Regions from separate parts of the Streptomyces sp. NPDC101227 genome, predicted to be linked through region 1. Evidence: riboswitches for the same ligand, from Rfam matches in the RefSeq annotation. Region 1 holds a riboswitch; each other region holds the start of a gene.
The links. A riboswitch is a leader RNA that binds a small molecule or an ion and turns the genes downstream of it on or off. The one in region 1 is predicted to bind cobalamin.
Positions count from the first base shown of each region.

Region 2: another riboswitch for cobalamin. It lies ahead of metE (5-methyltetrahydropteroyltriglutamate--homocysteine S-methyltransferase); the one in region 1 lies ahead of ACIRPT_RS31000 (cobalamin biosynthesis protein).
Region 3: another riboswitch for cobalamin. It lies ahead of ACIRPT_RS18255 (ribonucleoside-diphosphate reductase subunit alpha); the one in region 1 lies ahead of ACIRPT_RS31000 (cobalamin biosynthesis protein).
Region 4: another riboswitch for cobalamin. It lies ahead of ACIRPT_RS04540 (CbtB-domain containing protein); the one in region 1 lies ahead of ACIRPT_RS31000 (cobalamin biosynthesis protein).

Region 1 is NZ_JBIWOD010000016.1:164,260-169,919, forward strand. Features, by position in the region: gene ACIRPT_RS30995 (cobyric acid synthase) at 1-1,153, opposite strand, end outside; gene ACIRPT_RS31000 (cobalamin biosynthesis protein) at 1,240-2,211, opposite strand; cobalamin riboswitch at 2,341-2,494, opposite strand; gene ACIRPT_RS31005 (hypothetical protein) at 2,700-3,149, shown strand; gene ACIRPT_RS31010 (caspase family protein) at 3,154-5,660, shown strand, end outside.
Region 2 is NZ_JBIWOD010000022.1:79,304-84,963, reverse strand. Features, by position in the region: gene aceA (isocitrate lyase) at 1-93, shown strand, start outside; gene aceB (malate synthase A) at 198-1,790, shown strand; gene ACIRPT_RS35370 (3-hydroxybutyryl-CoA dehydrogenase) at 1,787-2,656, shown strand; cobalamin riboswitch at 2,828-3,048, shown strand; gene metE (5-methyltetrahydropteroyltriglutamate--homocysteine S-methyltransferase) at 3,210-5,534, shown strand; gene ACIRPT_RS35360 (ArsC/Spx/MgsR family protein) at 5,630-5,660, opposite strand, start outside.
Region 3 is NZ_JBIWOD010000007.1:135,469-141,128, reverse strand. Features, by position in the region: gene ACIRPT_RS18275 (GntR family transcriptional regulator) at 1-618, shown strand, start outside; gene ACIRPT_RS18270 (DUF3311 domain-containing protein) at 758-1,033, shown strand; gene mctP (monocarboxylate uptake permease MctP) at 1,030-2,706, shown strand; gene ACIRPT_RS18260 (Uma2 family endonuclease) at 2,720-3,253, opposite strand; cobalamin riboswitch at 3,372-3,535, shown strand; gene ACIRPT_RS18255 (ribonucleoside-diphosphate reductase subunit alpha) at 3,695-5,660, shown strand, end outside.
Region 4 is NZ_JBIWOD010000002.1:147,680-153,339, forward strand. Features, by position in the region: partial or broken gene ACIRPT_RS04520 (RibD family protein) at 1-293, opposite strand, end outside; gene ACIRPT_RS04525 (creatininase family protein) at 286-1,050, opposite strand; gene ribA (GTP cyclohydrolase II RibA) at 1,153-1,806, shown strand; gene ACIRPT_RS04535 (CbtA family protein) at 1,881-2,630, opposite strand; gene ACIRPT_RS04540 (CbtB-domain containing protein) at 2,645-2,863, opposite strand; cobalamin riboswitch at 2,906-3,067, opposite strand; gene ACIRPT_RS04545 (histidine phosphatase family protein) at 3,175-3,774, shown strand; gene ACIRPT_RS04550 (SPW repeat protein) at 3,880-4,320, shown strand; gene ACIRPT_RS04555 (hypothetical protein) at 4,362-4,577, opposite strand; gene ACIRPT_RS04560 (methyltransferase) at 4,816-5,660, shown strand, end outside.

The DNA.
Region 1 (5,660 bases):
GCTCGCCCAGCGCCTCGCCGACCGGCCGCGCGAGGGTCTTGCCGGTGGCGAAGCGCACCCGCACCGGCAGCAGTCCCAGCCCCTCGACCGTGCCCGCCTTCGACTCGACGTCGTCCTCGATGCGCTCACCCAGCATCTGGAAACCGCCGCAGATGCCCAGCACCGGGCGCCCCTCGGCGGCCCGCCGGGCGATCGCCGCGGCCAGCCCGCGCTCACGCAGCCACGCGAGCGCCCGGACGGTGCCGCGCGTCCCGGGGAGCACCACCAGGTCCGCGTCCGCCAGCTCCTCGGCGCGGTCCACGAAGCGCACCACCACGCCAGGTTCGGCGGCCAGCGCGTCCACGTCCGTGAAGTTGGACATCAGGGGCACGGCACACACCGCGACCCGCAGCACGTCCGCGCCGACCGGCGGCGCGACCACCGACTCGCGGACCGCCCCGCGCAGGGACACCCGCAGCCCGTCCTCCTCGTCGATGCCGAGCCCGTGCGCGTACGGCAGCACGCCCAGCGTCGGCCGCCCGCTCAGCCGCTCCATCATCTCCAACCCGGGCTCCAGCAGCGTCACATCGCCCCGGAACTTATTGACGAGATACCCCGCCACCAGCTCCTGATCCTCCTTGGACAGCAGCGCCGTGGTCCCGAAGAAGGAGGCGAAGACGCCGCCGCGGTCGATGTCGCCGACGATCACCACCGGGATCCGGGCCGCCCGCGCGATGCCCATGTTCACGATGTCGCTGCGCCGCAGATTGATCTCCGCGGGGCTGCCGGCGCCCTCGCAGATCACCGCGTCATGCGTACGGCGCAGCTCGGCGAGGCAGTCGGTCACCGTGCCCAGCAACTGCTCCTGCCTGCCCGCGTGGTAGCCCCGGGCGCTCAGCTCGCCCACCGGCTTGCCCATCAGCACCACCTGGCTGCTGCGGTCGCTGCCCGGCTTGAGCAATACGGGATTCATCAGCGCGGTCGGCTCCACCCGCGCCGCGGCCGCCTGCATCGCCTGCGCCCGCCCGATCTCCGCCCCCTCGCGCGTGACGAAGGAGTTCAGGGACATGTTCTGTGCCTTGAAGGGCGCCACCTTGACGCCCTGCCGGGCCAGCCAGCGGCAGATGCCCGCCGTCACCACGCTCTTGCCCGCGTCGGACGTCGTACCGGCCACCAGCAGGCCACCGCCCGGCCGGCCACCGCCGACCGCCGCGCCGGATGCGCTTCCCCGCCCGTCGCCCCGCCCGTTTCCTCGCCCGTTCACCGGCGCTTCCTCCCGCTCTCGCTCCTGTGCCGTGCCGCGCCGACCGCCAGCCGTCCCGCGACCGTCGCCGCCAGCGCCAGCACGCTCACCCGGCGCGAGAGCCGCACCGCCCGCTCGATGTCGTCCGTACCGGGCGGCGGCGCCTGGCCGTTGAGCACCGGGCGGTGCTCGACCCGTCCGCCGTACGCCAGGGTGCCGCCCAGCCGCACCCCGAGCGCGCCCGCGAACGAGGCCTCCACCGGGCCCGCGTTGGGGCTGGGATGCGCGCCGCCGTCGGCCCGCCACGCCCGCAGCGCGCCGCGCCGGTCGGGGCCCGCGAGGACGGTCAGCGCGGCGGTAAGCCGCGATCCGGGCCAGCCGGCCACATCGTCGAGCCGGGCCGACGCCCAGCCGAACCGCCGGTAGCGGGGCGATTTGTGGCCCACCATCGCATCCAGGGTGTTCACCGCGCGGAACGCCACCAGACCGGGCACTCCGCCCAGCGCACCCCACACCAGGGCGCCCACCACCGCGTCCGAGGTGTTCTCCGCGACCGACTCCACCACCGCGCGGGCCATCCCCGGCCCGTCCAGCGCCTGGGGATCGCGGCCGCACAGATGCGGCAGCCGCTCGCGCGCCACGTCCAGATCGCCCGCCTCCAGCGCGCCGCCGACGGCCCGCGCCTCCCGGCCGAGCGAGGTGCCGCCGAGCACCGCCCAGACGGTGGCCGCGGTCAAGGCGGCCCGCGCCGGGGCCCTGCCTCCCAGGGCGCGCTGCAGGAGTGCGGCACCGGCCGCCGCGCCGCCCGCGCACAACACCGCGTGCGCCGTCCCGTATCCGCGATGGTCGCGCCACAGCCGGCGCTCGAGCGCTCCCGCGACCCGGCCGAACGCGGCCACCGGATGGCCGCGCCGGGGATCGGCCGCGATCAGGTCGCCGAGAAAGCCGAGGGCCGCGCCGCACGCATATCCCGCGTGTTCGCCGCGCATCGGATCAGGCCGCCGTCAGGCCTCGGAGGGACACGGCGACGGCGGGGCGAGGGCATCTCGAACGGCGGCCGGGCATGGTGATATGTCCTCACTCAGGGTCCGCGCCCTGGCTCGACGTGACGGCGACGAGAGTCTCCTGGCTCCCGGATCGGCGCTTCCCCCGGCCTTCCAGCCCGTACGCGGCGGCCCCTGCGGGCATCCGCGCGGACCGTGGCCGTCGCTGGAGGAGCGCTCCCCGGTGACAGTGGCGGGACCGCGCCGGATTCTCACCGGACTTCCTCATCTGTCGCCGAATGGCCCGGGCAGTCCACCACGCCCCGCGAATGCCCGTCAACTCACCCTTGACCTGCGAAGCAGCCCTGTGGCAGGGGCTGTGGCGCGGGCCACAGGGTGGTCGGTGCGTCACCGACGGTTGCCCCTGGGCCTGATCCCGCGTCACTATCTGGTGCACGGTGGGCAATGGGGCCCGCCGGAAGGGGGGCCGGGGGATGTCGGGCAGTGCCGACCGTCGAGAGGGCGGTCAGGAAAACGGTCAGGAGAACGGCCGGGAGAGCGGCCAGGAGATCCGCATCAGGATCACGGGCACCAACGATGCGGAGCGGGACGCCGCGGACCTGCGGGCCTGGCTGGAACGGGAGCCGTGGCTGACCCAGCGGCGGCACAACTGGACGCAGCGGCCCAGGCCGGCGGGCGAGAGCGGGGGCGGCGACGAGTCCGGCCCGGCCGATATGGCCGTCGGCGTGGACGACCTGATCCTGGTCGTCGTCGGCGCGGTCGCCGCGGAGATCACCAAGAGCCTGACCATCGCCCTGCAGGAGTGGCTGCGCAGGCGCAGGGAGGACCGCGCCGACGGCGAGGAGCCCTCCGTCACGGTCGGCGAGGGGGACGGCGGACTGCGCGAGCTCGGCCCCGAGGGCGGCAGCACCGCCGGGGACTGAGCGGATGCCCGAATACGACGCACGGGGCAAGGTCAACCGGGCGCTGCTGATCTGTGTCAGCGACTACAAGCATCTGCGCCCGCTGCGCGCGGTGAAGGACAACGCCGAGAAGCTCAAGGGCGTCCTGACCGATGCCGGCACCGACCTGTTCACCGAGGACGAGGTCCGCATCTGCCGGACCCAGGAACCATGGGAGGTCCAGCAGGAGCTGGACGCCGTCACGAGCGAGGCGCGCGGACTGCTGCTGGTCTATTTCTCCGGCCACGGACGGGTCGGCCCGGACGGCGGCGATCTCCAGCTGATGGTCGGCACCTCACAACGGCGCCACAAGACCGTCTCCTGGAGAGACGTGGTGCTGCGCTACCTGGACAACGCGCGGGCCGACCGGATCGTGATCATCCTGGAGTGCTGCTACGCCGGAAACGCCGGCGAGGCCTTCCACCTGTGCCGCAAGCCCATGTCGCTGCTGATGGCCGCGCAGCCCAACCGCCGTATTTTCAGCGGCGACGAACCGGCCGGCGGCAGCGTCTTCACCCGCGCCGTGGTGCGCGTCCTCGAACGCGGCATACCGGGCAAACGCTTCGTCGCCTTCGACGATCTCGTCCAGGAGCTGCGCGGCGAGCTCGCCGGCGAGCGGACCCCGATGGACGACGTCTGGCAGCCCCGCTCGGCCAAGCAGAACACCACCGACGACGTCATCCTCTCCTTCGCCACCCCCGAGGCCCGGCCCCGGACCCCGCTGCGCATCCGCTTACGCCGCTGGCTCAATGCGTACACCCGGCACTGGCTCAGGCTCCTCCTCGTCCTCGCGATCATCTTCGTACCGGCCACCACGGGCGTCGTCCTGCTGAACCTCCCCGGCGACCCCCCGGCCTGCCCGCCCGCCCTCGAACTGCGGCTGCTCACCGCCCCGGAAGCCGAATCCACCCTGCGCCGGGCGGCCTTCGACTACGAGACGTCCGACGCCAACACCCGCCCCCTGGACGGCGAGGGCGACTACCCCGACGGCTGCCGGCGCGCCCAGATCACCGTCTACTCCGCCGCCAAGGACCAGGTCGACCAGGGCTTCGCCGCCGCCGACCGCTGGCAGGGCGAGGCGCAGGGCACCGGCAAGGGACGGCCGGACGGCAAGGGCACCGACCCCCTCTACCGGCCGGGCCCGCAGCCCGACCTGTGGATCCCCGAGTCCACCGCCGACTACGACGAGGCCCGCCGCGGGATGCCCGCGACCGGCTCCCCGGCGGCCCTGCACAACACCGGCCCGGTCGCCTACACCCCGCTGGTCGTCGGCATCCCGACGAACAAGCGGCTGGCCGACGTCGAACCGGGCAGCGCCTCCTGGCGGGACCTGCTCACCGGCACCGACGGCAAGCACCGCGACCTCAGACTCCTGCGGCCCAGCCCCGTCCTGTCCGGTACCGGCCTGCTGCACACCATCGGCCTCTACCTCGCCAACGACGGTTCCGCCATCGGCTCCTCGGACACACCTGACCCCGCCCCGACGCTCGCCGACAAGGCCGAGAGCCGGCTCTCCGCCCCGGGCAGCCAGTACGCGGGCAGCACCGAGCTGCTGTGCTCGCTGCGGCCCGACGCCAACGACCCGGACGGCGCCGCCAAGGCCGGCTCCGGCGCCGCCGCCACCTCCGCGCCGCTGGTCTCCGAGAAGTCCCTCGCCGACTTCAACCTGGGCCGCGCCACCGGGAGTTGCCCGGCTCTGGCGTCCCCGCCCCCGCTCCGCGAGCGCTACGACGCCTACTACCCCAAGAACGTCCCGGCCCTCGACCACCCCCTCATCCGGGTGGACTGGCGCGGCGACGCCGACGCCACCGCCCGGCGGGCCGCCGTCGAGAGCTTCGCCCGGTGGCTCCGCGACCCGGACGGCGGCCAGCGCACCCTCACCGCACAGGGCTACCGCGGGGTGCCGGGGAAGAACGGCGCGATGCCGCGGCCGGCGAAGGGCTCGCCGCTGCTCGACAGCCGCGCCCAGACCGATCCGCACGCCCCCGTCGTCCCCTTCACGGCGGACCCGGAGCAGGTCGCCAAGGTGCTGGACGGCTACAACAAGGCCCAGAAGTCCAGCCAGTTGCTGATCCTGATGGACACCTCCACCTCCATGGCGGACGGCGGCAAGCTCTCCGTCGCCGGCAGCGCGGCGAGCCGGGCCCTGGAGATGGTCGGCGCCCACCACACGTACGGGCTGTGGACCTTCCCGGACCGCGCGCATCCCGGCGACCCCGACGCCGTACGCGAGGTGGTCCCGCTCGGCACCGCCGACCCGGCCCGGGGAAAGGCCGCACTGGAACGGATCGCGGGCGGCGAACTCGTCGACCACGGAGCCGCGATGGAGGAGGCGCTGACCGCCGCGGTACGGGCGATGAAGAAGGCCAAGGGCACCAGCAACGCCATCGTGCTCATCCTCGACCAGGACGACGGTGCCGGATCGCGGCGCGCCCCGGGCGTGGAGAAGACGCTCACCGAGCTGCTGAAGAGCGGCCCCGATGTACCGGTGCT
Region 2 (5,660 bases), on a different contig from region 1:
ACCGGCTACTTCGACCAGGTCTCCACCGCCCTCAACCCGCACTCCTCGACGACTGCGCTGAGCGGCTCCACCGAGGAAGAGCAGTTCCACTAGGACGCCCACCGGCGCCCGCGTACCCCGTCGGCCCGTGATCCAGCGGGGCCGGACGACCGTCTCCGTCCGGCCCCGCTCCTTCCTTCCTTCATCAGGAGACCCGCATGTCCACCAGCGCACTGACGCACCGCGTCCAGGTCCTCGCGGCAACGGGGCACCGCCATGAGGAGATCCTCACTCCGCAGGCACTGGACTTCGTCGGCCACCTCGCCGGCGCCTTCGCACAGCGCCGCCAGGAGCTCTTGAAGGAGCGCACGCGGCGGGCGTCGCGGCTCGCCTCCGGATCCCCGCTCGCTTTCCCCCTCGCCACGACATCCGTCCGCGCGGACCCGTCCTGGCGCGTCGCGCCGCCCGCGCCCGGGCTGACCGACCGCCGGGTGGAGATCACCGGCCCTCCGGAACGCCGCATGGCCGTCAATGCCCTCAACTCGGGGGCGAAGGTCTGGATGGCCGACTTCGAGGACGCCACCGCCCCCACCTGGGACAACATCGTCGACGGCCAGCTCACGCTGCTCGACGCCATCGAGCGCCGCATCGACTTCACCGCCCCTGAGGGCAAGGCCTACCGCCTGGGCGACCGGGTCGCCACCATCGTCGTGCGCCCCCGCGGCTGGCATCTCCTCGAAGAGCACCTGGAGTTCGACGGCCGGCCCGTGCCCGCCTCGCTCGTCGATTTCGGCCTGTACTTCTTCCACTGCGCGCAGCGCCAGATCGACGCCGGAAGCGGTCCGTACTTCTACCTGCCCAAGCTGGAGAACCGGTACGAGGCACGGCTGTGGAACGACGTCTTCGTCCTCGCCCAGGATCTCCTCGGTATCCCCCGCGGCACCGTCCGTGCCACCGTCCTCATCGAGACGATCACCGCGGCCGTGGAGATGGAGGAGATCCTCCACGAGCTGCGCGAGCACAGTTCCGGGCTCAACGCGGGCCGGTGGGACTACCTGTTCAGCCTGATCAAGACGTTCGGACACCGTACCGACTTCCTGCTGCCGGACCGCGCGAAGGTCACGATGACGGCTCCCTTCCTGCGGGCGTACACCGAACTGCTGGTGCGTACGTGCCACAAGCGGGGCGCCCACGCGATCGGGGGCATGGCCGCGCAGGTGCCCAGTAGGGACGCGGACGCCAACGAGGCCGCTCTGGCCAAGGTCCGGCTGGACAAGGAGCGCGAGGCGGAGGACGGCTTCGACGGCTGCTGGGTCGCCCACCCCGGCCTCGTCCCCGTCTGCCGCACGGCCTTCGACGACGTTCTGGGCGACCGGCCGCACCAGATCGAGCGCACCCGTGACGATGTCGAGGTGACCGCGGCGGACCTGCTGTCGGTGCGCCGCATCAGCGGACCGCCCACCCGGGAGGGCGTGCGCACCAACATCACTGTCGCCCTGCGCTACTTCGACGCCTGGCTGCGCGGCAGCGGGGCGGTCGCCCTGCACGGCCTGATGGAGGACGCGGCAACCGCCGAGATCGCCCGGGTGCAGATCTGGCAGTGGCTGCGGCACCGCGTCATCGACCGGCAAACGGTGCTGCGTCTCCTCGACGACGAGTGCGCCGCCCTGGGAGCGGAATACCCCTGGGCCCGGGTCGAAGAGGTCCGCGCGCTCTTCGAACGGACCGCCATGGCAACGGAGTTGCCGCCGTTCTTCACCCCGGATGCCTACTCCCGTCACCTCGTCCGGCACACGGAGGCACGGTCATGAACCAGAACATCCGCCGCGTCGGCGTGGTGGGCGGCGGCCAGATGGGGGCCGGTATCGCCGAGGTGTGCGCCCGCGCCGGGCTCGACACCGTCGTCTGCGAGGCGGACGAGGTCGCCGCCCGTGCCGCCCGTGAACGGGTGGCCGTCTCCCTGGAACGCGCCGTCCAGCGGGGGAAGCTGGACCGGATCTCGGTGGAGGACGCGCTCACCCGGATGGTCTTCACGGGCAGCCTCGACGACCTCGCCGACCGGCAGCTCGTCGTCGAGGCCGTGGTCGAGAACACCGAGGCGAAGACGGCGGTCTTCACCGCGCTGGACAAGATCGTCGAGGACCCGGAAGCGATCCTGGCCACCAATACCTCCGCCATCCCCGTCATGCGCCTGGGCATGGCGACCCGGCGCGCCGACCAGGTCCTCGGCCTGCACTTCTTCAATCCCGTGCCGGTACTGCCCCTCGTGGAGGTCGTCACTTCCCTCCACACCGCGCCACGCGTCACCGCGGCGGCCGAGGAGTTCGTGACCACGGCGCTGGGCAAGACCGTGGTCCGCTCCCAGGATCGCGCCGGCTTCGTCGTCAACGCCCTGCTCATCCCCTACCTGCTGTCGGCCATCCGGATGGCCGAGTCCGGCTTCGCCTCCGCGGCCGACGTGGACGCCGGGATGGAACTGGGCTGCGCGCACCCGATGGGCCCGCTGAAGCTGGCCGACCTGATCGGCCTCGACACGGTCGCCTCCATCGCCGCATCGCTGTACGACGAGTTCAAGGAACCCCTCTACGCGCCGCCTCCGCTGCTTCTGCGGATGGTCGAGGCGGGGCTGCTCGGCCGCAAGGCGGGCCGTGGGTTCCACACGTACGACCGGGGCTGAGGGACCCGGGTCAGGTCGGGGCTGAGGGGCCCCGGCTGCCGTGGAGGGAGGTGCGGGGCGGCGTGAACCACCGCCCCGCACCTCTTCCGGCTGTCATGCATCCTCCGCGCGTGTCTCATGTCACCGTCCGCAATGCGGTCATTGCTTGTGCGGCCCGCGGATTGTCCCTCTAGGGTGACGAATGCAGCTGGTTCGCCCTGTCCGCCAGGCAGGAGCGTCGTAAGAGGGAACCCGGTGGGAATCCGGGACTGCCCCGCAGCGGTGAGTGGGAACGACCGCCGTCATACGCACTGGGCCCGGACGGGTCTGGGAAGCGACGGCCAGTAGGTGTCTCGTACGCGTACGAGACGGGCCCGCGAGTCCGAAGACCTGCCCGTTGCCCGCACGCGACCGATCGTGTGCGGCCATCCCGGTGACCTCGTGGGCGGGTCGGCGTACGTATCGAGCGGGCACACGCGAAGACACCGCGTCGTGGTCCGCCCGGTCGGTCGTTCCTTCGCGCTCTCGTCCCGTCTCCGGGACCACAAGGAGACATCTCGCGAAGGAGAGTTCCGTGACAGCGAAGTCCGCAGCCGCGGCGGCACGGGCCACCGTGTACGGCTACCCCCGCCAGGGACAGAACCGTGAACTGAAGAAGGCCGTCGAGGGGTACTGGAAGGGCCGCATCAGCGCCGACGCCCTCCGGCAGACCGCGGCGGACCTTCGCCGGTCGAACTGGCAGCAGCTGGCAGACGCCGGCATCCACGAAGTGCCGTCCGGTGATTTCTCGTACTACGACCACGTCCTGGACACCAGCGTCATGGTCGGCGCCGTCCCCGAGCGGCACCGCGCCGCGGTCCACGCCGACGCCCTGGACGGCTACTTCGCGATGGCGCGGGGCAACCAGGAAGTGGCCCCGCTGGAGATGACGAAGTGGTTCGACACCAACTACCACTACCTGGTTCCCGAGCTCGGCCCGGACACCGCCTTCACCGCTGACTCCACCAAGCAGGTCGCGGAAGTGACGGAGGCCCTCGCGCTCGGGCACGCGGCGCGCCCCGTGCTCCTCGGACCGGTCACCTACCTGCTGCTGGCCAAGTCCGCTCCGGGCGTGGCCGCGGACTTCGAGCCGCTGACCCTGCTGGACCGGCTCCTTCCGGTGTACGCCGAGGTGCTCGCCGACCTGCGGGCGGCGGGTGCCGAGTGGGTGCAGCTCGACGAGCCCGCGCTGGTCCAGGACCGCACGCCGGCCGAACTGAGCTCCGCCGCCCGCGCCTACCGTGAACTCGGCTGCGCCACCGACCGGCCCAAGCTCCTGGTGGCCTCCTACTTCGGCCGGCTCGGCGACGCGCTGTCCGTCCTGGCCAAGGCGCCGGTGGAGGGTCTGGCCATCGACTTCACCGAGTCGGGCGCCGCCAACCTCGAGGACCTCGCCGCGGCCGGCGGGATGCCCGGCAAGCGGCTGGTCGCGGGCGTCGTCAACGGCCGCAACATCTGGATCAACGACTACGGGAAGTCGCTGGCCACCCTGGGCACCCTCCTCGGCCTCGCCGACCGGGTCGATGTCTCGGCCTCCTGCTCCCTGCTGCACGTCCCGCTGGACGCCACCGTCGAAGGCGATATCGATCCGGGGATCGCCCGCTGGCTCGCCTTCGCCCGCCAGAAGACGCGGGAGATCGCCGTCCTGGCGCGCGGCCTGGCACGGGGCACCGAAGCCATCTCCGGCGAACTCGCCGCGAACCGCGCCGACCTCGCCTCCCGGGCCGGGTCCGCGCTGACCCACGACCCCGCGGTGCGGGCCCGCACCGCGGCCGTCACCGACGCCGACGGGCGCCGCTCGCAGTCGTATGCCGAACGGACCGCCGCCCAGCGCGCGCACCTCGGGCTGCCGCCGCTGCCCACGACGACGATCGGTTCCTTCCCGCAGACCACCGAGTTGCGCACGGCGCGGGCCGATCTGCGGGCCGGGCGGATCGACACGGCCGGCTACGAGGACCGGATCAAGGACGAGATCCGCGAGGTCCTCGCCTTCCAGGAGAAGGCCGGGATCGATGTCCTGGTGCACGGTGAGCCCGAACGCAACGACATGGTCCAGTACTTCGCCGAGCAGCTCACCGGCTACCTCGCCACCCAGCACGGCTGGGTCCAGTCGTACGGCACCCGCTACGTCCGGCCACCGGTCCTCGCCGGGGACATCTCGCGCTCCGACCCGATGACGGTCCGCTGGACCGCGTACGCACAGTCGCTCACCGAGCGGCCCGTCAAGGGCATGCTTACCGGCCCGGTGACCATGCTCGCCTGGTCCTTCGTCCGCGACGACCAGCCGCTGGCCGACACCGCCCGCCAGGTGGCGCTCGCCCTGCGCGACGAGGTCAACGACCTCGAAGCGGCCGGGACTTCGGTGATCCAGGTGGACGAGCCCGCGCTGCGCGAGACGCTGCCGCTGCGCGCCGCCGACCACGCCGCCTACCTGGACTGGGCGACCGAGGCGTTCCGCCTCACCAGCAGCGGCGTTCGGCCGGACACCCAGATCCACACCCACATGTGCTACGCGGAATTCGGTGACATCGTCCAGGCGATCGACGACCTCGACGCCGACGTCATCAGCCTGGAGGCCGCCCGCTCCCATATGCAGGTCGCCCGCGAACTGGCCCAGCACGGCTATCCCCGTGAGGCCGGCCCCGGCGTCTACGACATCCACTCCCCGCGCGTCCCCAGTGCCGCAGAGGCGGCAGCCCTTCTGCGCAAGGGACTTCAGGCCATCCCGGCCGAGCGACTGTGGGTCAATCCCGACTGCGGCCTGAAGACCCGTGGCTGGCCGGAGACCCGGGCCTCCCTGGAGAACCTCGTCACCGCCGCCCGCGAGATCCGCACCGAACTGGCCGCCGAAGGCTCCTGACCGCTCCCTGGCATCCGGGCCGGGCAGGCCGGGCCGGACTGCGAGCGGTCCGGCCCGGGTGCCCGGATGCCGTACGGGCAGGTCGGCGTCCGGTGCTACGGCAGAACGGACCGCACCGACTCCGGT
Region 3 (5,660 bases), on a different contig from region 1:
CTCGCCGCGGAGTTCGACACCTCCCGCACGACGGTCCGTCAGGCCCTCCAGGAGCTGGTCGTCGAGGGCCGCCTGGAGCGCATCCAGGGCAAGGGCACCTTCGTCGCCAAGCCCAAGGTCTCCCAGGCGCTGCAACTGACCTCCTACACCGAGGACATGCGCGCCCAGGGGCTGGAGCCGACGTCTCAGCTGCTGGACATCGGCTATGTCACGGCCGACGACCGCCTCGCCGGGCTGCTGGACATCACCACCGGCGGCCGGGTGCTGCGCATCGAGCGGCTGCGGCTGGCCAGCGGCGAGCCGATGGCCATCGAGACCACCCATCTGTCGGCCAAGCGCTTCCCCGCGCTGCGCCGCAATCTCGTCAAATACACCTCCCTCTACACCGCCCTGGCCGAGGTCTACGACGTCCGCCTGGCGGAGGCCGAGGAGACCATCGAGACCTCGCTGGCCACCCCGCGCGAGGCCGGCCTGCTGGGCACGGACGTCGGCCTGCCGATGCTGATGCTCTCCCGGCACTCCCTCGACGCGCAGGGGCAGCCCGTGGAGTGGGTGCGCTCGGTCTACCGCGGCGACCGCTACAAGTTCGTCGCCCGGCTGCGCCGCCCCGCGGACTGAGGACGCGGGCACCGGCCCGGCGAACCCCCAACTCAGGTATGCCATACCGATATGCGGACACCTAGTGACGCGTGCCACGACCCTGGCTTAGATTTCCAGCCGATTACCCAGGAGAAATTGCCACGGACGGAGCCCCGCCATGTCAGGACCAGAGCCAGCGCAGGCAGCCGAACCGCCGGAGCGCAGACGGATCGTCACGCCCACCCGTGTGGTGGTCGGCGTCTGCCTGCTCGTTCCGTTCGTGGCGATGCTGTGGGTGAGTTCGTACGCGAAGATCGAGCCGACGCTCATCGGGATCCCGTTCTTCTACTGGTACCAGATGCTGTGGGTGCTGATCTCGACCGCGCTGACGATGCTGGCGTACAAGCTGGTCCAGCGTGAGCAGCGCGCCCGTAAGGGTGGTGTGGCCAAGTGACCGCCCACGCCTCCGCCACCGTCCTCGCCGCGGCCCCGTCCGGCGGCGTCAACGGCATCGCACTTGCCGTCTTCGTCTTCTTCTTCCTGGCCGTGACGGTCATGGGCTTCCTGGCCGCCCGCTGGCGCAAGGCCGAGGAGTCCGCCAACCTCGACGAATGGGGTCTGGGCGGCCGCAGCTTCGGCACCTGGGTGACGTGGTTCCTGCTCGGCGGTGACCTCTACACCGCGTACACCTTCGTGGCCGTCCCGGCGGCCATCTACGCGGCGGGCGCGGCCGGCTTCTTCGCCGTCCCGTACACCATCCTGGTCTACCCGCTGATCTTCACCTTCCTGCCCCGCCTGTGGTCGGTCTCGCACAAGCACGGGTACGTCACCACCTCCGACTTCGTGCGCGGCCGCTTCGGCTCCAAGGGCCTGTCGCTGGCCGTGGCGCTCACCGGCATCCTCGCCACCATGCCGTACATCGCCCTCCAACTGGTCGGCATCCAGGCCGTCCTGGACGTGATGGGCATCGGCGGCGGCGAGAACACCAACTGGTTCGTCAAGGACCTGCCGCTGCTGATCGCGTTCGCGGTGCTGGCCGCGTACACCTACTCCTCCGGTCTGCGGGCGCCGGCCCTGATCGCCTTCGTCAAGGACGGGCTGATCTACCTGGTCATCGCCGTGGCGATCATCTACATCCCCATCAAGCTGGGCGGCTTCGACGCGATCTTCGACGCGGCCGGCAAGGCGTTCGCCCAGCCCGGGGCCGTCCCCGGCAAACCGCGGGGCGAGCTGACCAGCGGCCCCAACGCCCAATGGGCGTATGCCACCCTGGCGCTGGGCTCCGCGCTGGCGCTGTTCATGTACCCGCACTCCATCACGGCCACGCTGTCCTCCCGCAGCCGCAACGTGATCCGCCGCAACACCACCATCCTGCCGCTGTACTCCCTGATGCTGGGCTTCCTGGCGCTGCTCGGCTTCATGGCGGTCAAGGCCGGTACGGACATCCAGGGCAACCCTCAGCTGGCGATTCCCCAGCTGTTCGAGGACATGTTCCCGAGCTGGTTCTCCGGCGTCGCCTTCGCCGCGATCGGCATCGGCGCGCTGGTGCCCGCGGCCATCATGTCCATCGCCGCGGCCAACCTCTTCACCCGCAACGTCTATAAGGACTTCCTCAAGCCGGACGCGACCGCCGAGCAGGAGCACAAGGTCGCCAAGCTCGTCTCGCTGCTGGTGAAGGTCGGTGCGCTCGTCTTCGTCCTCACCATGGACAAGACCGTCGCCATCAACTTCCAGCTGCTGGGCGGCATCTGGATCCTGCAGACCATGCCGTCGCTGGTCGGCGGCCTGTTCACCCGCTGGTTCCACCGCTGGGCGCTGCTGGCCGGCTGGGCGGCCGGCATGCTCTACGGCACGCTGGCGGCGTACGGCGTGGCCAGCCCCACCCAGAAGCACTTCGGCGGCTCCAGCGCGGAGATACCCGGCATCGGCGAAATCGGGTACATCGGTCTGACCGCCTTTGTGCTGAACGTCGTGGTCTCGGTCGTGGGGACCTTCGCCCTGAAGGCCGTCAAGGCGCCGGAGGGCGTCGACGAGACCAGCCCCGCCGACTACACGGCGGACGCCGGCGACGAGGGCGTCACGACGGAGCTGCCGGAAGCCACGGAGGAGGCGCCGGCGGGGCGCTGAGCCGTCGGCCGCTTCACGCAGAGGCCGCTGCGAACCTGAGGGTTCGCGGCGGCCTTTGTGTGTGCGGGGTCAGTTCATCCAGTCCTTCAGCTGCTCGGTTTCGAGCGTGATGCCGACGGGGTCGGGGCGGAATGTTGGCTTCCGCGCAGGCCCGGGGCTTCTCCACCCGGTCACGCTGTTCGGTGTCCGAGTCGTGCGAAGTGACCTCGACGACCATCAGCACCGGGTCGGGATCAGCCCACTCCCCCTGGCCCACGAAGGCGTCACACGGCACGAGTAAGCCATCCGGACGGAGCCGGCCTTTTCGGCAGCTCTCCGTCTTCAGGCCCTGATTCGGGTCGAGGAAGAGCTCGGGCCTGTGCTGCATGCAGATACGCAGCAGCCACTGGATGATCCGTCCGCGATCCCCGTCCGGCATGGGCTTGCTCGTGACCTTGCCGTTGATGAGTTCCAACCGCGCGCCTTGCTCCAGGCGGGCGAGTATCCGGGCGGCCTCTTCGAAATGCTCGGTTTCCATGATGTGCGGGCGGTCGGCGCGCGCGGTCATGAGGCCTTCCCCTTCTTCCACGGGATGGGTCACAGAGCGTAGGGCCGACGGTAGCCGAGGCCACTGACAGACACCGCTTGATCACTCACGCGACACTAGATGTGGGGGTGCACACAACGAGCCACCACCACATGTATGCTCGTCTTCGCTGTCGCCGCAGGGGAATCCGGTGGAAATCCGGAACTGTCCCGCAACGGTATGAACGCGCACCCCCAACAGCCACAGGGCCGTCCCACGGGGTGCGGTGAAGTCCGAGGACCTGCCGACGGCACGCCCGCACCGCCATCGGTGCGGACGTCGATACGTCCGGGCCCCGAGGGTTGGGCCGATGGACGCCGCGCGGTGTGCCCGCGCACCCCTGACCGTCATGGGGTGCCGCATGCCCGCGAGCGACCGTCCGCCGCGCCCTCCCGGCCCCCGCCGAGTGAGGGAGAGCATCACGTGACCATCGCGCCAACGGAGCCCGCGTCAGCCGCCGAGGTCGTGCAGCCTGTGGTGGCCACGCCTGACACCTCCACCGGAGCGGGCCAGGACGGACCCGGCGTCGCGCTGCTGCGCACGCTGACCGACCTGACCGCGGACCTGACCGCGACCGACCCCGGCAAGGTGGCCGCCGCCGCGCTGCGCGGCCGCCACCCGGGCTCGGACGAGGCCGAGTTGCGCGCGCTGGCCATCGACGCCGCGGCCGGTCTGATCGGCGACGAGCCGCAGTACTCCAGGCTCGCCGCCCGCCTGCTCACCCTCGCCATCGCGGAGGAGGCGGCCGGACAGGGGGCGGTCGCCTTCTCCGCCTCCGTCGAGACCGGCCACCGCGAGGGCCTGATCGCCGACGAGACGGCGGAGTTCGTACGGACGCATGCCGAGCAGCTGGACGGGCTCGTCGAGAACGCCCTCCGGGACGGCGCCGACGACCGCTTCGGGTACTTCGGGCTGCGCACCCTGCACTCCCGCTACCTGCTGCGGCACCCCACCACCCGTCAGGTCATCGAGACCCCCCAGCACTTCCTGCTCCGGGTGGCCTGCGGCCTCGCCGAGGACCGCTCCGAGCGGGCGCTGGCGGATGTGGCGGAGCTGTACCGCCTGACCAGCACGCTGTCGTATCTGCCCTCCTCCCCCACGCTCTTCAACTCCGGCACCCGCCACCCGCAGATGTCCTCCTGCTACCTGCTGGACTCCCCGCTGGACGAGCTGGATTCGATCTACGACCGCTACCACCAGGTGGCCCGGCTCTCCAAGCACGCCGGCGGCATCGGTCTCTCCTACTCCCGGATCCGCGCACGGGGGTCGCTGATCCGGGGCACCAACGGTCACTCCAACGGCATCGTGCCGTTCCTGCGCACGCTCGACGCCTCGGTCGCGGCGGTGAACCAGGGCGGCCGGCGCAAGGGCGCCGCCTGCGTCTACCTGGAGACCTGGCACGCCGACATCGAGGAGTTCCTGGAGCTGCGCGACAACACCGGCGAGGAGGCCCGCCGTACGCACAACCTGAACATCGCGCACTGGATCCCGGACGAGTTCATGCGCCGGGTCGAGGCCGACGCCGACTGGTCGCTGTTCTCGCCCGCCGACGTCCCGGAGCTGGTGGACCTGTGGGGCGACGAGTTCGACGCCGCGTACCGCAGGGCCGAGGCGGACGGCCGGGCGCTCAAGCAGATCCCGGCCCGGCTGCTGTACTCGCGGATGATGCGCACCCTGGCGCAGACCGGCAACGGCTGGATGACGTTCAAGGACGCCGCCAACCGCACCGCCAACCAGACCGCCGAGCCCGGTCAGGTCGTGCACTCCTCCAACCTGTGCACGGAGATCCTGGAGGTGACCAACGACGGGGAGACCGCCGTCTGCAACCTGGGATCCGTGAACCTCGCCGCTCACCTGGGTGCCGACGGCGAGATGGACTGGGAGCGGCTGGACGCCACCGTCCGCACGGCCGTCACCTTCCTCGACCGCGTCGTGGACATCAACTTCTACCCGACCGAGCAGGCCGGGACGTCCAACGCCCGCTGGCGCCCGGTCGGCCTGGGCCTGATGGGCCTCCAGGACGTCTTCTTCCGGCTGCGGCTGCCCTTCGACTCGCCCGAGGCGAAGGAGCTGTCGACCCGTATCTCCGAGCGGATCATGCTCGCCGCGTACGAGGCCTCCGCAGACCTCGCCGAGCGGCAGGGCCCGCACCCGGCCTGGTCGGCGACGCGCACCGCCCGCGGAGTGCTGCACCCCGACCACTACCCGGACGCCGAGCCCCGCTGGGCCGACCGCTGGGCCGCGCTGCGCGCCCGGATCGCGAAGACCGGGATGCGCAACTCCCTCCTCCTGGCCATCGCCCCGACCGCCACCATCGCCTCCATCGCGGGGGTGTACGAGTGCATCGAGCCGCAGGTCTCCAACCTCTTCAAGCGAGAAACCCTGTCGG
Region 4 (5,660 bases), on a different contig from region 1:
AGCCGGTGCAGATGGCGGCGGTCCTCCTCCCCGGTGACATAGTCCGCGTCGCCCGTGCGGGTCGCGATGAAGCCGTCCAGACTCTGTCCGAGCTGCGCCACCGCGACCCGGGGACCGGCCAGGCACAGCGGCAGATAGCGCTCGGCGAGCCGTGCCGCCTCGGGCGAGGCATCCGCCCGCCACCGGAGTCCGCCGCTGCCGTCCGGCATCAGCCCGGCGGCCTCGGCATCCTCCGCCGTACGGACGCGCCGCAGCCGCTCCCAGGCAGCCGTCGCGTCGAGCGGTTCAGTCATGGGATTCCGCCTTTATGCCGAACAGCTCCGCATAGGCGTCGAAGGCCTCGGCCAGTCCGGCCAGCAGTTCCCGGCCCTTGCGCGCGGAGGCGAGGGAGGGGCGTCCGATGACTCCGGAGTCCGTATAGGCCGACATGCCGAGCGTCAGCAGATGCTCCCGTTCATCGGCGACGCAATCCGCAGATTCCGCCGATTCATATCCGGGCCGTACCAATTCGGGATGGGCGTGCAGGAGAAGGGAGGTCTCCACTTCTCCCGCGTGCATATCGCTGTGCGAGGACGTCTTTGCCCCCGCTCGCGTGCGCGCCACCGCCCAGTCGGCCGAGCCGGGGAAGAGCGCCATCCGTGTCCCCGTCCCACCGGATTCCTGAACCACGTTGCGCAGTACGTAATTTCCGCCGTGGCCATTGACGAGAATCAGGGAGTGGATGCCCTGCCGCCGCAGGGAATCGGTGATGTCCGTCACAACGGTGTGCAGCGTCCTGGCCGAAATGCTGACCGTGCCCGGCCAGGCGGCGTGTTCGTGGGAACAGGAGATGGTCAGCGGCGGCAGCAGAAGGACGGGGTGCGCGGCGGCGATCCGCTCGGCGATGGTGCAGGCGATGACCGTGTCGGTGGTCAACGGCAGGAAGGGGCCGTGCTGTTCAAAGCTGCCGACGGGGAGCAGGGCGCAGTGCGGCCGCCGGTCCCTGACCTCTCCGGTGGTGTCCGCCGGCAGGAGCCCGCGGCCGGAAATCCGTTGTGCCGAAGCGGTCATGACGGTGTGCCGCCTTTCGTTGCGCTCATTCGCCGGGCCGTCGCAGCATAGGCATGAGCGCACACCATGCCAACCGGCCGTCCGCGCCGGTACCATCGCGCCATGACGGACCCCGATGCCGAAATCGCTCCGGATGACGACGCCCACGTGGAACGAGTGGTGGCGGTCCGACTCCCCACCACACACGGTGAATTCCTCGCCGTCGGCTATCTCGACATCCGTAAAGGGACCGAGCAAGTGGCCCTGGTTCACGGCGACGTCGCCGGGAAGTCCGTGCTGGCCCGCGTGCATTCGGAGTGCCTGACCGGTGATGTCTTCGCGTCCACGCACTGCGAATGCGGCGATCAATTGTCCGCGGCGCTGGCCGCGATCGTGGCGGCCGGCTGCGGAATTCTCGTCTATGTGCAGGGCCATGAGGGCCGGGGGATAGGGCTGCTGGCCAAGCTCCGAGCGATGAAACTTCAGGAGGACGGCCTCGACACGGTGGATGCGAATATCGCGCTCGGACTGCCGGTCGATGCCCGCGAATACGGCGTCGCGGCCGGAATACTGCGGGACCTCGGGGTCCGTTCGGTAAGGCTGCTGTCGAACAATCCCCACAAGCGGGCGGCGCTGCTGCGGCACGGTATCGCGGTCGCCGAACAGGTCCCGCTGCTGATGCCGCCCGGTGTGGAGAACATCCGCTATCTGCGGACCAAACGGGAACGGCTCGACCATGACCTGCCGCATCTGGACGGCATTCCCGGCCTGTCCTGACGCTCACCTGAGAAGGGCCCGCGACGTGGATACGTCGCGGGCCCTTCCCCGGTGAGCCGACCGTCCTTGCGCCGTCAGGACGCCGCGGGTGCCGCCTCCGCGGCCGCGGCGTCCCGGGCCGGGGTGATGACGCGTTCCGCGAGATGGCCGAAGAGCAGCCCGAAGGCGGTCCACAGCACCAGTTGGATGGCGATCGCCGACAGCCGGAACTGCCAGAGCAGGGTGCCGGAGAAGCCGTTCGGCACCTCGTTGATGGACGGCAGGAAGGCATACGCGATCCCGATGGCGATGACGAACGCCGCGCCGGCCGCCACCGTGGCGTACCAGTTGCCCAGCTTCGGAGCCAGCCGCCGGCCGAAGATCGTGGCGCCGACCGCAAGCAGGATGCCGAGCAGCATCATCAGGAAGTACAGGGCCGTGCGCTTGCCGATGGTGTCGGGGTCACCGACGGACGGCGGGTTGGCCGGGTACTTGAGGAACGGTACGAGGTAGACGGCGAGCAGCGCCGCGCCGGAGAGCAGCGCGGCGGTGGCCCGGGGGCCGAAGCGGCCGATCCGGCCCAGCGCGAAGCAGAACGCCAGCGCGGCGATTCCGCCCAGCGCCACGCCGTAGATCAGCACGCCGGTCGCCAGCCCCGCCGTGGACTGCACGGCACGGCTGACGACCTCCATCTCGTGCTCGTGGCTGTGTGCTTCCTCGAAGGCGATCGCGGCATTCACGCTCGGCTCGCCCAGCAGATAGGCGACGACCAAGGAGAGGAGGCCGGCGCCCAGCCCGGCGAGCATGCCGCGCACCAGGAGATTTCTGACGGTGACGGAGTTCATGGAACGGCGCCCGATCAGTGGCAGGGGAAGCCGAGGAGGTGGCGTCCGTCGTGGACCCACTCGTGGACGTCCGTACCGGAGAGCAGCGAGGTGGCGCCCTGCTCGGCGCCGACGAAGTACAGCAGAACCAGCATCAGGACGCCGACGAACAGCGCCCAGGGGGCGATCGCCTTGAGGGGGAGCGGGGCCGGGGCGGCGGTGCCGGTGGCCGGGGGTGCGATGGTCTGAGCCATGGCAGGGGACCTCCTGTTAGGGGGAACTCGCGTCCCTAGTTGCGGGAGTGCTAACGACATGGCGGGTCTGGCTCGCCCGGTCCCGCCCCCCTGGGGCTGCGTCAAAACCGGACATACAGTGGCGCGACCGCGCCGGGATCCCACCGGCTTCCGTCATGTCGTCGTCAATATCATCGGGAAGGTACCGCGAACCGACCGGCGGGCCAAGGCCACGGAGGGGGCGGAGAGGCGCAGCGAGGGGCGCGCCGACCGGACAACTCCCCTGAACAGGGCAGTTGTTGCGGTGGGGATGGACAGCGAGAGAAGAGGTCATGACAACTCGGGTGATGTTGATCTCACCGGCCGCCGGCGACGCGCAGCGCGAGGTGCGTTTCGATGACGACGGACCGCTGAGCGAGGCCGGTCTGCGGCGGGCCCGTGCGGTGGCCGGAAACCTGCCGGCCGCCGAGCGGATCGTGGTATCGCCCTCCGCCCGGTGCCGTCGTACGGCCGAGGAGCTCGGGCTGCCGGTGGATCCCGCGCCCGAGCCGGGACCGCCGGGCTGCGCGATGGGCCGCTGGCGGGGGAGGACCCTGGACGAGGTGGCCGGGGCGGAATCGGAGGCGGTGTCCGCCTGGCTGTCGGATCCCGGGTTCGCGGGGCACGGCGGCGAGTCGCTGCGCGCGCTCTGCGTACGGACCGAGGCCTGGCTCACGCGGCTGGCCACCACCTCCGGGCGCGTCCTCGCCGTCGTGGAGGTGGACGTGGTGCGCGCCGCCGTGGTGTGCGCTCTGGGTGTCCCGGTGGAGACGTTCTGGCGGCTGGACGTGCCGCCGCTCACCGTGACCGAGCTCAGCGGGCGGGGCGGGCGCTGGAATCTGGGGCTGGGGCGGGCGCTGCCGGAGGGCCGGCCGACGGGCCCGCAAACTTGACCCGTCCCTGATCTACACATAAAGGCGACATAAGCGCAGAATAATGAGTGCGCGGTTCCTATGCCGCGAGACGGCCAGGCTTGCAGAGCGAAGGAGGCGAGTCGCATGGCCGACGTCTCACACCACAGGGGAGATCTCGCCGGTCACCCCGACGTAACAGAAATGCAGGAGCGTTACGAGCGCGTGCTCGGCGGACGTGACGTCATCCTCGTGGATGGGCCGGTGTTCCTGGTCGGCCTGTACTGCGCCGCGTCGCCGTGGATCGTCCACTACGCGGCCTCGCAGCCCGCTCTGTTGACCCACAACCTGATTCTCGGCGTCGCCATTGCCCTGCTGGCCATCGGGTTCACGGTCACCCCGGACCGTATGTACGGCCTGAGCGGCGCCATGTGCGCCATGGGCGTGTGGATGATCGTGGCGCCCTGGATCGTCGGCAGCAGCCCTGACGCCGGCGTGATCTGGAACAACGTCATCATCGGTGCCCTCACGTTCCTGCTGGGGGCGATGTGCATCGGGGCGGCAGCAAAGAGCCGCCGCACGACATGAGGCATGCCCCGCCACGGGGCATGTGAGGGCCGCGGGCGCGCTCACCCCCGCCGGGGGTGAGCGGGCCCGCGGGCGTCCGTGGCCAGGAGGTGCCCGTAGATCCCGGCCAGCACCAGCCCGCCCGCCATCAGCAAGCCGTGTCCGAGCGCGATTCCGGTGCCCAGGCTGCCGAGCGCGGCGGTCAGCAGCAGCCAGGTGGCGCCGCGCCGTAATTGCCCGGCGCGGTCACCGAGTTGGCTCTCGTCATCGGGGGCCACGGGGCGTTCCTCCCTTCCCGGAGTGAGCCGGCGGTCGCGTCGTACGGGCCGTATCCCAGGGGCATTGCCCCGGTGATCCGGAGAACTTAGGGTCGCCTAACAAGAGTGAGGGTGGCGAGCCGGCGGCCGCAACGCCACAGGCGTTGTTGTGCCCTGGGACGCCCTGCGCGTAACACAGGAGCCGCGCCGTGGCGCAGAAAGCCCTGCCCGTAACGCCGTTGAACAGAGAGGTTCCCGTATGACCCGCGAGAATCGGCCGGTGGACGAGGCCCGTGAGGTGCTGACCCGGATTGCGTACGGCGCCATGGCCTCGCACGCCGTGGGCGCCGCCGCCCGCCTCCGGGTCGCCGACCTGATGGGCGACGGCGAGCGCACGGCGGACGAGCTGGCGGCGGAGTGCGCGGCCCGGCCCGAGGCCATGGCCCGGTTACTGCGGGCGCTGGCCGGGCTGGGGCTGCTCGCCGAGAACGCCCCGGGACGGTTCACCGTCACCCCGGCCGGCGCCCTGCTGCGCGCCGACGGACCGCAGTCGCTGCACTCCTTCGTCCGGATGTTCACCGACCCCACCCTGCTCAGGGCCTGGGAGCATCTGGACGACAGCGTGCGGACCGGCGAGCCGGCCTTTGATGCGGTCTTCGGCCAGAACTTCTTCGGCCACCTCGCCGAACACCCGGAATTCTCCGCCGTGTTCAACGCGGCGATGGGGCAGGCCACCCGCGATACGGCGGCCATGGTGCCGACGGCCTTCGACTTCGGCCGCTTCGCGACCGTGGCCGACATCGGCGGCGGCGACGGCACGCTCCTCGCCGCGGTCCTCAAGGCCTATCCGTCGCTGAACGGCATCCTCTTCGACCTGCGCGAAGGGCTCGCCCAGGCCCCCGCCACGCTGGCACGGGACGGGCTGGTGGGCCGCTGCTCCCTGGTCAGCGGGGACTTCTTCACCACCGCCCCCGAAGGCGCCGACCTGTACGTCCTCAAGAGCGTGATCCACGACTGGAACGACGCGCAGTGCACGGACATCCTCCGCCACTGCCGCCGGGTCGTCCCGGACGACGGCCGGCTGCTGATCATCGAGCCGGTGCT